Regions from separate parts of the Martelella sp. AMO21009 genome, predicted to be linked through region 2. Evidence: riboswitches for the same ligand, from Rfam matches in the RefSeq annotation. Region 2 holds a riboswitch; the other holds the start of a gene.
What was found. Region 2 has a riboswitch for S-adenosylmethionine ahead of V6766_RS01035 (O-succinylhomoserine sulfhydrylase). Riboswitches for the same ligand answer to the same signal wherever they lie in the genome.

Region 1: it holds a riboswitch for S-adenosylmethionine, as region 2 does, so the genes downstream of both, V6766_RS22045 (homoserine O-succinyltransferase) here and V6766_RS01035 (O-succinylhomoserine sulfhydrylase) in region 2, are expected to answer to the same signal.

What each region holds. Positions count from the first base shown of each region.
Region 1 is NZ_JBAKFR010000034.1:1-8,431, reverse strand. Features, by position in the region: gene V6766_RS22080 (porin) at 1-187, opposite strand, end outside; gene fabI (enoyl-ACP reductase FabI) at 886-1,695, opposite strand; gene fabB (beta-ketoacyl-ACP synthase I) at 1,703-2,929, opposite strand; gene fabA (3-hydroxyacyl-[acyl-carrier-protein] dehydratase FabA) at 2,967-3,482, opposite strand; gene irrA (iron response transcriptional regulator IrrA) at 3,784-4,200, shown strand; gene V6766_RS22055 (YdcF family protein) at 4,206-4,982, opposite strand; gene V6766_RS22050 (aldose epimerase family protein) at 5,010-6,047, opposite strand; gene V6766_RS22045 (homoserine O-succinyltransferase) at 6,105-7,049, opposite strand; SAM riboswitch at 7,102-7,179, opposite strand; gene V6766_RS22040 (LysE family translocator) at 7,219-7,851, opposite strand; gene V6766_RS22035 (heavy-metal-associated domain-containing protein) at 8,000-8,203, shown strand.
Region 2 is NZ_JBAKFR010000001.1:221,424-229,854, forward strand. Features, by position in the region: gene V6766_RS01025 (hypothetical protein) at 1-370, opposite strand, end outside; gene apaG (Co2+/Mg2+ efflux protein ApaG) at 461-856, opposite strand; gene V6766_RS01035 (O-succinylhomoserine sulfhydrylase) at 912-2,096, opposite strand; SAM riboswitch at 2,130-2,207, opposite strand; gene V6766_RS01040 (2'-deoxycytidine 5'-triphosphate deaminase) at 2,278-3,366, shown strand; gene V6766_RS01045 (YggT family protein) at 3,398-3,688, opposite strand; gene V6766_RS01050 (MFS transporter) at 3,821-5,080, shown strand; gene V6766_RS01055 (glutamine amidotransferase) at 5,071-5,793, opposite strand; gene V6766_RS01060 (tellurite resistance TerB family protein) at 5,783-6,271, opposite strand; gene V6766_RS01065 (heme biosynthesis HemY N-terminal domain-containing protein) at 6,386-8,164, opposite strand; gene V6766_RS01070 (COG4223 family protein) at 8,176-8,431, opposite strand, start outside.

The sequences.
Region 1 (8,431 bases), on a different contig from region 2:
TGTAACCGCCGATGTTGAGGCAGGTTTCAGTGCCCGGAATGTAGAAGTAGCCGGCGCCGAAAGCGTCGCAGACTTCAACATAGTTGGCCTGTACGGGTTCGATCACGACGACCGGATCAGCTGCCTGGGCAGCGGAGGCAGCGGCGAAAGCTGCTGCAGAGCCCAGGAAAAGGCTTTTGATGGTCATAGTTAAATCCTCAATTTAATCGAGCATGGAAAGGAGGCGCTAGCCCCGATTTAGTGAAGTCCGGTGAATTGCCCCCCGGCTTCTGACAACCATTAACAACGTCTTGTGCGTCTGTCTCAATAAACCTTAGGTGGAACCATAAATCATTTGATTGAATAAAAGAGGGTGGTGCAAATTCGCAACAAAAACAGAAGTCACACATTCATGGCGAATCATGTCGGCCGTGTCTGAAGCGTCACCCTGGTTTTCGCGATCTGGCGAATAATCTCTTTTAAATCAGATGGTTGAAAGAGAGTTTCTTCGCGAGCACACAGTGCTTCGCGAAGATGTATCGGCTGTTCGCCCGGTTCTTGATCCCGCTGAACGGAGGAGAAAATGAACAAAGTGTTAAGGTACCTCCGCTCGCCCGTTTGGACGCTGAAAACGGGCCATCTGAATGACAGGATGTTCGCTGACCCAACGTCGGTTGGTATGGATTCATGTGGAATAAACCATTTTGAAACAATAGGATAGAGGAATGTTGGGGCGTTCGTTCCGCGGGTGATCGCGATCACGCAGCTTGGTTCCCAACCCGTCCATGGAGGAAATACGGCATTGATACCACGGCCAATTCCGTCAGACGAAAAAAAGACGCGCTCATCGAAATGAACGCGTCTTATGCAACCTGTGATTTAACGAAGCATTAACGGATGCCGGAATCAGGTCTCCGGATCGCCGCGCCGCATCATTTCGGGGATGGGCATGGAGAGGATATTGTAGCCATTGTCGACGAAATGGATCTCGCCGGTCACGCCGGAGGCGAGATCGGACAGGAGATAAAGCGCCGAGCCGCCCACATCCTCGATCGTGGTCGAGCGGCGCAGTGGCGCGTTGCGCTGCTGCCATGCATAGACCAGACGCGCGTCGCCGACGCCGGAGCCGGCCAGTGTGCGCACCGGGCCGGCCGAAATCGCGTTGACGCGGATGCCCTGCGGCCCGAAGTCGCCGGCAAGATAGCGCATCGAAGCTTCGAGGCCGGCCTTGGCGACGCCCATGACATTATAGTTCGGCACCACGGCGGTGGAGCCGCCATAGGTCAGCGTCAGCAGCGATCCGCCATCCGGCATCAGCGCGGCGGCGCGCTTGGCCACTTCGGTGAAGGAGAAGCAGGAGATCACCATGGTGCGGACGAAATTTTCCCGCGAGGTGTTGGCGTACTGGCCCTTGAGCTCACTCTTGTCGGAAAAGCCGATCGCGTGAACGAGGAAATCGAGCTTGCCCCAGCGTTCCTCGATTGCGGCAAACACCGAATCGACGCTGGCGATGTCTTCGACGTCGCAGGGGACCACGAAGTCGGAGCCGACCTCTGCCGCCAGCGGATGAACCCGCCGGCCGAGCGCCTCGCCCTGATAGGTGAAGGCAAGCTCCGCGCCCTCGGCGTGAACCGCCTTGGCGATGCCCCAGGCAATCGAATGATTGTTGGCAACGCCCATAATCAGGCCGCGTTTGCCTTTCATAAGTCCGGTCATTTGCGCATTATCCATTGTAGCGCTGGAAGACCAGCGTAGCGTTCGTGCCGCCAAAGCCGAACGAGTTTGAAAGAACGGTGTCGATCTTGGCATTGTCGATGCGCTCGCGCACGATCGGAACGCCTTCGAACTCGGGATCGAGTTCTTCGATATGGGCGCTCTCGCCAATGAAGCCTTCCTGCATCATCAGCAGGCTGTAGATCGCCTCCTGCGCGCCGGCCGCGCCGAGCGAATGACCCGTCAGTGATTTCGTCGACTGGATGTGCGGAAGCTTGTCGCCGAAGACTTGCCTGATCGCGCCGATTTCGCGGGTATCGCCGACCGGGGTCGAGGTGCCGTGGGTGTTGATGTAGTCGACCTCGCCGTTAACGGTTTCGATCGCCATCTTCATGCAGCGCACCGCGCCCTCGCCGGAAGGGGCGACCATGTCGTAGCCGTCGGAGGTCGCGCCGTAGCCGACCACTTCGCCGTAGATCTTGGCGCCGCGCGCCTTGGCGTGTTCCAGTTCCTCCAGAACCACGACGCCCGCGCCGCCGGCGATGACGAAACCGTCGCGCTTGGCGTCATAGGCGCGCGATGCCCGGGTCGGGTCGCTTTCGTTGAAGTCGCTCGACATCGCGCCCATGGCGTCGAACAGGTTGGACATCGTCCAGTCGAGGTCCTCGTGGCCGCCGGCGAACATCATGTCCTGCTTGCCCCACTGGATCATCTCGACGGCATTGCCGATGCAGTGCGCCGAGGTCGAGCAGGCCGAGGAGATCGAGTAGTTGACGCCGTGGATCTTGAACCATGTGGCGAGCGTCGCCGAGGCCGTCGACGACATTGCCTTCGGCACGGCAAAGGGGCCGATCCGCTTGGGCGAGCCGTTCTTGCGGGTGATGTCGGCCGCATCGATCAGGGTGCGGGTCGAGGGACCGCCCGAGCCCATGATGATGCCGACGCGCGGCTTCTCGCTGTAATCGCTCTCTTCCAGGCCGGCATCGGCGATCGCCTGCTTCATGGCGATGTGGTTCCACGCGCCGCCCTGCGAGAGAAACCGCATGGCGCGGCGGTCGACCTTGTCGCTGGTATCGATATCGGGGCTGCCCCAGACCTGGCACCGGAAGCCGTGTTCGGCAAAGTCCGGCGAAAAGGTGATGCCCGATTTGGCCTCACGCAGCGAGGCGGTGACTTCGGCCGCATCGTTTCCGATCGAGGATACGATTCCCAACCCTGTGACGACAACACGTCTCATATCTGTTGACCTCTTTATTTATCTTGCAAGCGAAGCGTCACTCGGCCTTGTCCTTGGACAGGCCGACGCGCAGATCGCTCGCCTGGTAGATCGTTTCGCCATCGGCCTTCAGCCAGCCATCGGCCGTGCCCAGAACCAGGCGGCCGCGCATGACGCGCTTGAAGTCGATACCGTATTCGAGAAGTTTCACGGACGGACGCACCATGCCCTTGAACTTCACCTCGCCGGTGGAAAGCGCCATGCCGCGGCCTTCCTCGCCCAGCCAGCCGAGGAAGAAGCCGGTCAGCTGCCACATGCCGTCAAGGCCCAGGCAGCCCGGCATGATCGGGTTGCCCTTGAAGTGACAGGCAAAGTACCAATCGTCGGGGGCCACATCATATTCGGCGCGAATGAAGCCCTTGTCGTGGGCGCCGCCGGTTTCCGAAATCTCGGTGATCCTGTGGACCATCAACATCGGCGGAAGCGGCAATTGCGCATTGCCCGGGCCGAAAAGCTCGCCCTCGGCGCACTTGATGATGTCCTCGTAGTCGAACTGCGATTGTCTCGTGCTCATTAAAACTCTGCTTCCCTTCGTTCAGCGAGGGGGTTTCGTGTCTGCCTCAAGATAAGGGCGTAACCGCGTTCCAGCAATGCGCGGCGGCGCACCTTCACCAAAATCTGCAAACCCTTCATCGTTTCGCTCCACCCGTGGCCATACAGGAAGCCGCCGCCTGCGACCAGAGTGAAACGCCATTCGGGCCCGTATTTGCAGTTTAATTTCAAGTGCTGCAAGCCCTGGCCCTATTGAAAGCGATTCTCAATCCCGTTATATCGAGCTATATTTGTGTTGTGACAGTTCAGACACCGTAGGAATTATGGCAGCGAGACATCGTATCTCCGAAGAAAGGCTCCGCGAAAGCGGTTTGCGTCCCACGCGTCAGCGTGTCGCGCTGGCCGAACTGCTGTTTGCCAAGGGCGATCGCCATCTGACCGTCGAGGAACTGCATGACGAGGCGATCGAGGCCGGCGTGCCGGTTTCGCTGGCGACCGTCTACAACACGCTGCATCAGTTCACCAACGCCGGCATGATCCGGGTGCTCGCGGTCGAGGGCGCGAAGACCTATTTCGACACCAATACGTCGGATCATCACCATTTCTTTATCGAAGGCGAAAACCAGGTGGTGGACATGCCCGCAAGCAGCATTTCGCTCACCGGCATGCCGACCCCGCCCGAGGGCATGGAAATCGCCCATATCGATGTCGTGGTCCGTCTGCGGCCCAAACGCCGCTGATACGGTTACGGCCCACCCGCCGAGCGCCGCAGCAGTAACAATCCAGCCCATTCCCTGAGTGCCGTCGAGAGCATCATCGCGTTGATCATCGGCTTGTCGAAGCTGAAACCGAGCCGGATATTGCCGTCGGTGCGATAATCCGCCGGCCATGGCGTGATTTTCATGCGTTGGCGGCCAAACAGCGCCATCGAACGCGGCATGTGATAGGCCGATGTGATGATGATGCAGCTTGCGTCCTTCAGACCCTGGCTTTCCAGCAATGCCGCCGTCAGGCTGGCGTTTTCGGCGGTGTTGCGCGCGCTCGGCTCGTAGATCATGCGCTCCGCGGCAATGCCGTGATCGGCGAAGAACCGGGCGGCGGGCGCGGCCTCGCCGTTAATGTTGCCGGAAAGAGAGTTGTCGCCGCCGGTCACCAGGATTTTCATCTGCGGATAGATCCGCGCCAGCCGGAGCGCCTCGATATAGCGGTCGGCCGCGCTGGAGAAGACATAGGTGCCGCGCCGCGCCGAAATGCCGGTGCTGATGCCGCCGCCGAGCACGATCGCAAGCGTCGGCGCCGCCTCAAGTTCCGGCCGAGGAAAACGGTTCTCGAGACCCGCCATTAGCATTGCGCCGGTCGTCGTGAAACAGGCGATGCCGAGCGTGATGGCTGCAAGTGCTGCGAAGACCGCCGCCGCCGCGCTCCAGGAAAAGGCGAGGCAGACGAGCGAGGCCAGCGTCGTCAGAAAGGCGAAGGCGAGCGGCTGGAAGATCATCCAGAACAGTTTTGAAACGACAAACATCCGGCCGCGATTCCAGAGCCGCCGGCCTTACGCCGGGCCCTTTTTCGTTTCGCTCTTGCGGAAGACATAATCGGTTTCCTGCCGCAGCGTTTCGCCCGGGCGCAGGATGGCGTTTGGAAAGCCCGGATGGTTGACGGCGTCGGGCCAGACCTGGGTTTCCAGACAGAAGCCGGCGAACGGGCCGTAGGGAAAGCCGCTCAGCCCCTCGGGCGTCTCGTCCAGCTTGAAGGCGGTATAGAACTGCACGCCGGGCTCTGTGGTCAGCACATCCATGGTGACGCCGGAAGAGGGCGCGCGCACGCTGATCACCGGCCGCTTTTCCATGCGCTCCGATGACAGGCAGAAATTGTGGTCGAACAGCGCCTGCCGGCCGCTCGGATATTCCCGTTTCATCGGCTGGGGCTTGCGGAAATCGAACGGCGTGCCCGCCACCGGCGCCAGTTCGCCGGTCGGGATCTGGCGCTCGTCGGTCGGCAGGTAATGCTCGGCGGCGATCATGATCTGGTGTTCCAGCGTATCCGTGCCGTTGCCGAGGTTGAAATAGCTGTGATTGCAGATATTGGCGATCGTCGGCTTGTCGGTGGTGGTCTCGTAGACCACCGAGAACACGCCGCGCGGCTTGAGCTGAAAATGGGCGCGGATCGTGCAATTGCCGGGAAAGCCGCCCCGGCCGTCGCGGTCGACGATCTTCAGCGTCACCCGATCCTCGCCGATCTCCTCGAATTCCCAGAGGCTCACCCCGGTGCCGTCGCTGCCGCCATGGAGGTTCGTGATGCCGTTCTCGTTGCGGTCGGCCTGATATTCCGTGCCGTCGATGGTGAAGCGGCCATCGGCGATGCGATTGGAGGAGCGGCCGGGCGTTGCGCCGAAATAGGGCGAATAGTCGAGGTAATGCTCGAACGTCTCGAAGCCCAGCACCAGCGCATGCGGATGACCGTCCAGGCGCAAATCCTGCACCACCGCGCCCCAGTTCAGTATGTTGGCGGTCAGCCCGCCGCCGGAGATCGTGACCCGTTCAACCGCCTGTCCGTCTCGGGTTTTTCCGAAGTCCTGGGGCGTGTTCATTGCTTTTCTCCGCGAAATGTCATTGCGGCGCGATACTGCGCCGGAAAGGGGAGAGCTTCAAGCGCTCTCCCGATCGATCTGTCGACCAATCCCTATTTCTTCCAGATGATAGGGCGTGGTCTGGTAGACCTCGTTGATCCAGTTGCCGAACAGCAGGTGGGCGTGGGAACGCCAGCGGTTCTGCGGCGTGCGCTGCGGATCATCGCTGGGGAAGTAGTTCTTCGGCAGGTCGACTGGAACATTGGCCTCGACGTCGCGCCGGTACTCGTCGCCGAGCGAGTTCGAATCATATTCGATATGATTGAACATGTAGAGCCGATTGGCGAAGTCCTCATGGGCGAGGCATGGCCCGACCTCGTCGGAATCGATGAGGATTTCCATGCCGGAAGCACTCGCCAGTTCCGCGCGCCGCACCTCGGTCCAGCGCGACACCGGAACCTGGAAATCATCGGAAAACCCGTTGAGATAGATCGAGGACGGCTTCAGGTTCTGGTGGCGATAGATGCCGAAGGCCTTCTTGTCGAGAAGATGCTTGGCGACGCCGTGGAAGTGATAGGCCGCCGCCATCGCGCCCCAGCAGATGTTCATCGTCGAGTGGCAATGGGTGGTGGTCCAGTCGAGGATTTCCTTCAACTCGTCCCAGTAGGTGACCTCCTCGAAGGCGAGCGTCTCGACCGGCGCGCCGGTGATGATGAAGCCATCGAACTTGCGGTCGCTCACCTCGTCCCAGGTATTGTAGAACGACAGAAGATGCTCGATCGGCGTGTTCTTGGCCTTGTGGCCGCCGACGCGGATCAGCGACAGTTCGATCTGCAGCGGCGAAGCGCCGAGCAGGCGGGCGAACTGCAGCTCGGTCTTGATCTTGTTCGGCATGAGATTGAGCAGCCCGAAGTGCAGCGGGCGGATATCCTGCCGCTCCGCAACCGTTTCCGTCTTGACCCGCACGCCTTCCGCAATCAGCGTTTCATAGGCGGGCAGTGTGTCTGGAATCTTGATAGGCATGTTCACATCCATACAAACAGAAAACCGGCCGCGTACAAATCGCAGGCCGGGGGCTTCCGCTCGCTCGGCCCTTTAGCGACTTGTTTAACGTGGCTGCAAGCCGGCCGGCCAAATCACCACGAGGAAGAAGTCAATAGCGCCGCGCGGGGCGGGCGTCAACATTCCGGGTTTACGAGGCGGCGCGACGCCAGGCCGCCGTGGCAATGCCCATGGCCATCAGCGCGCCGCCGCCGAGGCGCGGCAGGAAGGCGGTCACGGCCGGCGAGGCGATCTTCTCGCGGAGCTTGTCGGCAAGCAGGGCATAGGCGAGCGTGTTGAGCATGGCGAGGCCGACAAAGGTTGCGATCAGGATCGCGAACTGAGGGACAAGCGGCGCCTGCGGCCGCACGAATTGCGGCACGAACGCGATGAAGAACACGATCGATTTCGGGTTGAGCGCCGTCACCGTCAGCGCATGCAGGAAGACATGTCGGGGCGAAAGCGAGGCTTGCGTCGCCGAAGGCACGGCATCGCCGACGCCCTTGCTGCGAAACAGCTTGAAGCCGAGATAGACGAGATAGGCCGCGCCGATCCATTTCAGCACCATGAAGAGTTGCGCCGAGGCCAGCACCAGCGCGCCGAGGCCTGCGAGCGAGGCGGTCATGGCGATGAAATCGCCGAGCGCGACGCCGGCCACCGTCGCAAGCGCCACCCGCCGGCCTTGGCTCAGGGCGTAGCTCAGCACTAGCAGGACCGTCGGTCCGGGGATCAGCAGCAGCGCGATCGAGGCGGCGGTGAAAGCGAGCCAGATATGAAGGTCCATGGTCTTCTGCCTCCTGTTTCTGCAAGCAAAGACAGAGGTCGAGATCGTTTTCAAGCGTGGTGACAAGAAAAATCGCCGCACCGCCCTTGACCTTCCAGCAACTGGAAGCCCCATCTCTGTCGCAACAGGTTCCAGAAGGAGAATGGCAATGACCGAGACCTTGAAGATTGAAGGCATGGGCTGCGGCGGCTGCGTCGCCACCGTGACCAAGGCGCTTTCCGCCGTACCGGGCATTTCCGACGTGGCGGTCAGCCTCGATAGCCACGAAGCCAGGTTTGAAATGGCTGCGCCCGCAACGCGCGAGCAGGCGGTGAAGGCTGTTGAGGACTCGGGTTACGACGTGAAGGGCTGAGGCGGACCGGCCTGTCCGGTTTCGACTGAGATTGCTTCGATCCGAAAGCGCCGCAGCTAACAATCTCCCCCCTTGAGGGGGAGATGTCGCGAACGCGACAGAGAGGGGTGAACCCTCTCGACAAACTCAGAGTTCGTAGGCTGGCGCTGCACCCCTCTCTGCCCCTGTCGGGGCATCTCCCCCTCAAGGGCAGGGCTATCGCATATGAGCGATCATTGAGATGAGGAA
Region 2 (8,431 bases):
CATCAATTCCCTGCGACCGCGCAACCTCCACGTAGCGCTGAACCTGATCAGAATCGAGGTCGTTCTTGCCTACTTTGGCTTCAATCAAAGCGGACCAGGTGTTCCGTCCCGTCTCGACCACGATTAGGCCGTCAGGCCGGCAACCGCTGATGCTCTTCTCTCTGAATACGACTTCGGTGAAAGCTCTGACTCGAGTTCGCTTTCCCACTCGGACGCCCACTGTGCCCAGCACGTTTTCCGCGACGGCGGGGATTTGGGTCATGACCGAGAGAAATATAGAAGCTACACGTTTCTCTTTACTGGTTTCGGCCAAGATCGGAAATAGTCTGGCCTGATCCCCACTCGAAAGATATTCTGGTAGTTCTGTCATATACGGTTCCCCCTCCGTTTCTCAAACAGAATAGCGAGGGAATATATTGGTGTCTATGGTGCCGGTTTCATGAATGGACGTGGGCGGCTCTCAATGCCGGCTTCCTGCGTCGTAGGGCGAATCGAGCGAGAAGGCCGGGATGTCGATCTTGAGGAGGCGGTTGTCGGCGGTTTTGACGATGTAGTGGCCGACCATGATGCCGGAGGGTGTGTCGAGCGGCGCGGCGGATCGGTAGCTGTAGCGCTCTTCCGGGGCGATCATCGGATGCTTGCCGGCAATGCCGTCGCCCGACACGGTTTCGACAATGCCGCTGGCATTGGTGATCGTCCAGTGACGCGAGACGATCTCGATCCGGTCTCTGCGATGATTGGCGATCTCGATCTCATAGGCCCAGACGAAATGCTCGTCCTCCGGCATGGAATGGTTTTCCAGAAAGCTTGGCCTGACGCTGACCTCGATCTCGTGGGTGATCGCCCTGTAGTGCACTGGTTCTCCCTGGATAGCCCCGGGGCGGCTTAGCCGCCCGTGAGGCCAATGTGGCTCAGACAGGCAGTTTTGCAAGGGCCTGGGCGAAATCCTCGATCAGATCGTCGGTGTCCTCAATGCCGGCCGAGAACCGGATCGTGCCGCCGGTAATGCCGAGTTCGAGGCGAGCTTCCTCCGCGAGGTTCTTGTGCGTCGTGGTCGCCGGATGGGTGATCAGGCTCTTGGCGTCGCCGAGATTGTTGGAAATCGAGACGATCTCCAGTTGGTCCTGCAGCGCGAAGGCGGCGTCCTTGCCGCCCTTCAGCTCGAAGGCGACGAGGGTGGAGCCGGCGGCCATCTGCTTCTTCACGATCTCGGCCTGGGGGTGGTCATCGCGGCCGGGATAGATCACGCGCGCGATCTGCTTCTGGTCGGCCAGGAAATCGGCGATCTTTCCGGCAGTCTCGGTCTGCTGGCGCACGCGCAGCGGGAAGGTTTCGAGACCCTTCAGAAGTAGCCATGCATTGAACGGGGAGAGGGCAGGGCCGGTATGGCGGAAATAGTCCTGCAGCTCTTCCTCGATCCATTCCTTCGACGACAGCACGAGACCGCCGAGCACCCGGCCCTGGCCGTCGATATGCTTGGTCGCGGAATAGACGACGATGTCGGCGCCGAGTTCAAGCGGCTTCTGGTAGAGCGCGGTGGCAAACACATTGTCGACCACGGTGCGGGCGCCGGCCTGTTTGGCAAGCGCCGCAACGCCGGCGATATCGACAACTTCCAGCGTCGGGTTGGTCGGGCTTTCGAGGAAGAACAGCTTGGTATTCGGCCGGATCGCAGCTTCCCAGTTGGCAAGGTCGCGGCCATCGACCAGCGTGCACTCGATGCCGTACTTCGGAGCAAGCGTCTCCACCACCCAGCGGCAGGAGCCGAACAGTGCGCGGGCCGCGACGATGTGATCGCCGGCCTTCAACTGGCACAGGATCGCGGCTGAAACGGCGGCCATGCCGGAGGCGGTGGCGCGGGCATCCTCCGCGCCTTCCAGCGCGCACATGCGTTGCTCGAACATCGCATTGGTGGGGCTGCCGTAGCGGGCGTAGATGAAACCCTCTTCCTCGCCCTTGAAGCGCGCCTCGGCGGCGGCGGAATTTTCATAGAGGAAGCCCTGCGTCAGGAAGATGCCCTCCGACATTTCGCCATATTGCGAACGGAGGCTGCCGCCGTGAACGAGCTTGGTCTGAGGACGCCAGGACTTTTTCATCATATCTCTCCAAACAAAAAAACCGGTCGCGCGGGACCGGTTCACCCGGCCTTTTAGCTAGTTGTTTAACGTGGCTGCAAGCCGACCGGCCAAATCACCACGGGTATAAAGGCGGCATAATCCCTATAAGCGCTTGCGTCAATTCTGAAAGCTTGGTTTTGTCGCGCAACAGGAGCAAAACATGTCACAAAAGCCCGGAATTCTGGCCGATCGCGCGATCGCCAGCCTGTTTGAGAACGGAAATCTGATCGCCAGCGCGCCGCGCGACCACGACCAGATCCAGCCGGCAAGCCTCGATCTGAGGCTTGGTGCGAAGGCCTATCGCGTGCGCGCAAGCTTTCTGCCGGGCCCCGGACACAAGGTCGAGGACAAGCTTTCCCGCCTTTCCCTGCACGAGATCGACCTCACCGAAGGCGCGGTGCTGGAGACCGGCTGTGTCTATATCGTGGAATTGATGGAGGCGCTGAAGCTTAAGGACGGGCTGTCGGCCTCGACCAATCCGAAAAGCTCCACTGGCCGCCTCGACATCTTCACCCGGGTGATTTCCGACTATGCCCAGGAATTCGACATCATCCCGGCTGGCTACGAAGGTCCGCTCTATCTCGAAATCTCGCCGCGCACCTTCCCGATCATCGTCAGGCAGGGGTCGCGGCTGTCGCAGATCCGCTTCCGCACGGGGCAATCCGTGCTCACCGAGTCCGCCCTTCTGGCGCTGCACGAGCGCGAAACGCTGGTGGCGAGCGAGATGCCGAATGTCTCCGGCGGCGGGATCGCGCTGTCGATCGATCTGGCGGGCGAGGGGCTGGTTGGCTATCGCGGCAAGCACCATACCGGCGTGATCGATGTCGACCGCAAGGCCGGCTACGACGTGCTGGATTTCTGGGAGCCGATCCATGGGCGCGGCAAGGGCGAACTGATCCTCGATCCGGACGAATTCTACATTCTGGTCTCGCGCGAAGCCGTCCACGTGCCGCCACTCTGCGCCGCCGAGATGACGCCGTTCGATCCGCTGGTGGGCGAGTTCCGGGTGCACTATGCCGGCTTCTTCGATCCAGGCTTCGGCCATGCTGGCGCCGGCGGCAAGGGCGCGCGGGCGGTGTTGGAGGTGCGTAGCCACGAGGTGCCGTTCATCCTCGAACACCGCCAGATCGTCGGCCGGCTGATCTATGAGAACATGCTGGAAATGCCCGAGACGCTTTATGGCGCGGGCCTCGGCTCAAACTATCAGGCGCAGGGCCTGAAGCTTTCCAAGCACTTTAAGGCCGGATGAGCGAATCAATTCTGCGTTGCGACGGGCGTGCTCAGTAGAGCCGCGGCATGACGCCGGTCAGGATCAGGCGCTGCAGGAAGAACACGATCAGGAGCACGATCACCGGGGAGATGTCGATCCCGCCGAGATTGGGCAGGAAGTTGCGGATCGGCCGGTAGACCGGTTCGGTGACCGCATAGAGCCCGCGACCGATCGAGTTGATGAATGGGCTGTGCGCATTGATGATGTTGAAAGCGTAGAGCCAGGAGAAGATAGCGCTGGCGATGATCACCCACTTATAGATTTCAAGTGCGTAGTAAATCGTCTCGAACAGCGCGATCATGAATGACTCCCGTTTTTTCCTTGCAAACATTTAGACATTCAATTCTAAACGAGCAAGGGGCGGTGGGTTTTGTCCGGTATTTATTGCCGGTTGCGCCCTCAGCGCATCATGTCTCCCGAAAGCTTATCCAAGATGACCCTGTCCCCCTCCGGCGCCCGCTTCGATGCCTTCCGTCACAAAGGCTATTCGCTCTATTTCTTCTCGCGGTTTCTCGGCACGTTCGCGGTTCAGATTGTTTCCGTCGCCGTCGGCTGGCAGATGTACGACGAGACCGGCAACGCCTTCTATCTCGGTCTCATCGGCCTGTTCCAGTTTTTGCCGGCGTTGCTTCTGACGCTGGTGACCGGCACAGTCGCCGACCGCTACAACCGCCGGATGATTGCCGCGATATGCTTTGCAGTTGCCGCCGCCTGCGCCGCCTGCCTTCTGGCGATCACCGTGCTTGGCCTGTTTTCGCCTTGGCCGGTGTTCGCGCTTCTGGCGGTATTCGGCACGGAACGTGCCTTTTCCGGCCCGGCACTGCAGTCGCTCGCACCCAACCTTGTGCCCGAAAAGGATCTCGCCAACGCGATCGCCTGGAACTCCTCGTCCTGGCAGATCGCCTCGATCGTCGGCCCGGTCGCGGGCGGCCTGCTTTACGGCGGCGGCGCGACGCTTGCCTATTCCACCGCGCTTGCGCTCTTCGCCGCGGCTACGGTGTTGATGCTGACCGTGCCGAAGCCGAGCCAGCGCCGCCCGACAAGCGCGGTCACGCTCAACACCATTCTCGCGGGCTTTCGCTTCATCACATCCGAAAAGGTCGTGCTCGGGGCAATCTCGCTCGATCTGTTCGTGGTGCTTTTGGGGGGGGCTGTGGCGCTGATGCCGGTCTTCGCCCGCGACGTTCTGGATCTCGGCCCGTGGGGGCTCGGCCTGCTGCGGGCCGCGCCGGGCGTCGGCGGCGTGCTGGTCGCGCTGCTGCTTGCCAGCGTGCCGATCCGCCACCATGCGGGCTATTACATGTTCGCCGGCGTGGCGATTTTCGGCCTTTCCACCGTGGTCTTCGGCCTGTCCGAGAGCGCCTGGATTTCGATCGCCGCACTCGCCGTCATGGGCGGGGCCGACATGATCTCGGTCTATGTCCGCGAAACGCTGATCGCGCTGTGGACGCCGGACGAGCTGCGCGGCCGGGTCAACGCCGTCAACATGGTGTTCGTCGGGGCCTCAAACGAACTCGGAGAGTTCCGCGCCGGCACCATGGCCCATGTCATCGGCGCCGTGCCGGCGGTGGTCTTCGGCGGGGTTGGGTCGCTGGCGGTCGCTGTGGCATGGGCGATGACCTTCACCAAGCTCAGGAAGGTCGACAGCCTGGAGACGCCCGAGCACCTGCTGGGCGAATCGGATCAGCCCTGAAGCGATTGCGCCGTCGTGCGCTCGAACACGATGTCGAGGAATTCGCTGAGCCAGGCCTTCAGCGCCCGGTCGTGCAGCATCCGGCCTTCGAGGTGAAGGTGGCCCGCCTGCGCCTGGGGCAGCGAGAACCGGCTGGCGCCGTGCACCACCCATCTTTGCATCATCGCCCGGGTCAGTTCGGCGTGAAACTGCACGGCATAGGCTTTCTCCCCATAGCGGAAGGCTTGGTTCGGGTAGAGGTCGCCGCTGGCCAGTAATTCGGCGCCATGCGGCAGCTCAAATCCTTCGCGGTGGAACTGATAGACCATGGACGGCCATTTCATCATCAGCCGTCCGTGTTCGGTCGCGTGCAGCGGATACCAGCCGATCTCGACCGAGCCGTCACTATTGCTCTGGACCCGGCCGCCGAGATGGCGGGCCAGCATCTGGGCGCCCAGACAGATGCCGAGATAGGGACGGTTTTCCTTCAGCGGAATTGACAGCCAGTCGATCTCGCGACGGACATAGTCCTCATTGTCATTGGCGCTCATCGGGCCGCCGAACACCACCGCGCCCGAATGGGCGGCGAGCGTCTCCGGCAATTTGTCGCCGAGCGCCGGCCGGCGGATGTCGAGGCGGAAGCCCTTTTCGACAAGCATCTGGCCAACGCGGCCGGGGGTCGAGCGTTCCTGGTGAAGGATGACCAGGATCGGTCGTGTCGGTTCAATCGTCACCGGGCAGTTCTCCATCGTCGACAATAGCGGCGCGCTTGAGCGCGGCCTGACGCTCCAGCACCCGCTCGCGGCTAGATACCCCGATCAGTTCGGCAATCCGCCAGACGACGTTGTCTTCCATCTCGCTGCGATTGCCATCGGCATAGGCGATGTCCCACAACAGCCCAATCAGGCGCACGCGCTGGCCCTCGTCGAGATGGCGCTTGACGTCGGAGGTGAAGCGGTAGAAATCGACCGCCTCGTTGCCGGCCTCCTCGCCGGCGGAAATCAGTTCTTCCAGACCGGCGCCATGCAGGTCGTACTGGTTTTCGATCAACTCCCGAAGCCTGTTGCGTTCGCTGTCGCTGATGACGCCGTCGGCCTCCATCACCTGATAACAGAGCGCCACCACGGCCACGCGGGCATCGTCGGGCCGGGCCTCGCCCCTGGGTGCGTCGCTGCCGATGTCCTGGAGAAACCTGCTGATCTTTTCTAACATTCTCGGAGATTCGCCTTGTTCACTGCGCCATCATGACCCGTGCGGGCCGCTACGCCAATAGATCACTTAACATCGGTCAATCAAATTACGGTTATGACACATGAGCGGACCGGATCAGAAAAACAGGCGTTTTTTCGCGGCCGGCGGCGTGTCGTCATCATCGCTATCGTCAATACCCGGATCGTCCGGCGTGCGTCCGCCAAAGGGCTTCAACGGGGCGTTGGCGTCATCGTCCTCTTCCACGCTGCCCTCGGCGGGTTTCGGCGGAATGTCTTCCGAGCGGGCCTCCACCACGAGCGGCTTTTCCTCCGGCGCGACCTTCGCTTCATCAGTTTTGATCGCGGATGCGCCGGGGGCGGGGTCCATGATCACGGGCCGGATCGTTTCCGTTTTCGGGGCCTCATTCTTGCTTTCGTCCTCGGCGGGGGCCGCAGGCTCGGGCGCTTCGGCCGTCTCGGCCTCAGCTTCGGGCTTGGCGTCCTCCTGGAAAATAGGAGCGTCGTCCGCGGGCGTTTCCGGTTCCGCCCGGCTGCCGCCCACAGGGGGAAGGCTCTTCAAGGCCTCGTCGAGACGCGAGGCGCTGCCCTCCTCGATCGGACCGGCGATTTCGCCGTAGGGCACCTTCCATGAGAAGGCGTCGAGCTGGCCGGTCGTGGGCGAGAACGGCCGCCAATATTCGGATACCAGACCATCGGCGACCCAGGTCGGGTCGCGTTCGGATCTGAGCGCCTGCGCCATCCAGTGGCGCACGCGGCCCTGGTCGCCGGTTTCGGCCTCTTCGATATCGGCGAGAAGCAGGAAGGCGCTTTCGCGCGGCTGCATGCGCGCGGCGGCTTCGGCCTTTTCTCGGGCCTTTTCGAATTCGCGGGCGTCGAGCGCGGCGCGGGCGACGACCATCAGCGAGACCCAGTTGTTGGGCTTCAGCGCCTCCAGCTTTTCGGCCCGCTTCAGCCTGTCGACGGCGCTGTCGCCGCCGCGGGCGCGCACGTAAAGCGCGCCGGTCTGGGGGTGGGGCTCCTTCTTCCACACCATTTCAAGAACGCCGGCGGATTTGCGGAGATTGCCCTGCGCCAAATAGGCCTTGGCGGCGATGATCGCGGCGGGGTGGAAATCGTCGCGCAGCTTCAGCGCCTGCAGCGCATCGGCAGCCGCACCCTTCGGATCGGTGTCGAGCCTGCTTTCGGCGCGCGCGGTCAGCACCACCGATTTCAGCCGCGCCGATTCGTCCTTGTCGGTCACCTTGGCGGAACGCTGCTGGTCCAGAAGGCGGATCGCGTCGTCCCAGCGGCCCTGGCGGGCGCGCGCTTCCAGCGTCGCCTTGGCGGCCCAGGCGAGATAGGGCGCCTTGTCGGCGGCCTGCTCGGCGAAATGCTGTGCGGCCTCGTCGGCGCCGACGCGCTTGGCCTCAAGATAGAGACCGCGCAGGCCGAGTTCGGCGGTTTCCGGATCTTCCGACATCGCCTCGAACAGACGCCGCGCCTTGTCGTAATTGCCCTCGGTCAGCGCCACCTGCGCATCGAGCACGTGGATGAGCGGCTCCTGATCGGCGCTCAGAAGCGCATGGGCGCGCGTGCTCATCTTGCGCGCCTGAACCAGATTGCCGGCGCCGACGGCGATCAGCCCTGTCGAGATCGCCTGATAGCCGCGATCGCGCTTGCGGGCGCGGAAGTAGCGGGTGACGCTTTTCGGCGAGGTCCAGATCGCGCTGATCAGCCACCACACGATCATCACCACGAAGATGAGGGCGATCAGCAGCGCCAGTGCGGTGGTCAGCGGGGTTTCGAACATCTGGCCCTGCCAGACGAGCGTCAATTCGCCGGGCCGGTCGGCAAACCAGGAAAAGCCGAGCGCGAAGGCAAGAACGATGATCGCGAAAATCAAAAGTCTGATCATATCCTACCTCCTCAATTGCCGGACGGCGTGACGGGCGCGCCGGCGGTTGCGCCGAGCGCGCTCGATAGCGTGGTGGAGACCAGATCATCTGCTTCGATGCGCGCCTTCAGCCCGTCGGCGAATTTCTGCGAGGCCTGCTTTGCGGCGTCAGGTAGTTTTTCCCACTCGCTTTCCGCCGTCTTCAGGTCGCCCTTGGTCAGCGCGTTTTCGATGCGCGCGACGATCGCCGGCACGGTGTCGCCTTCGACATCGCCGACGGGGCGCACG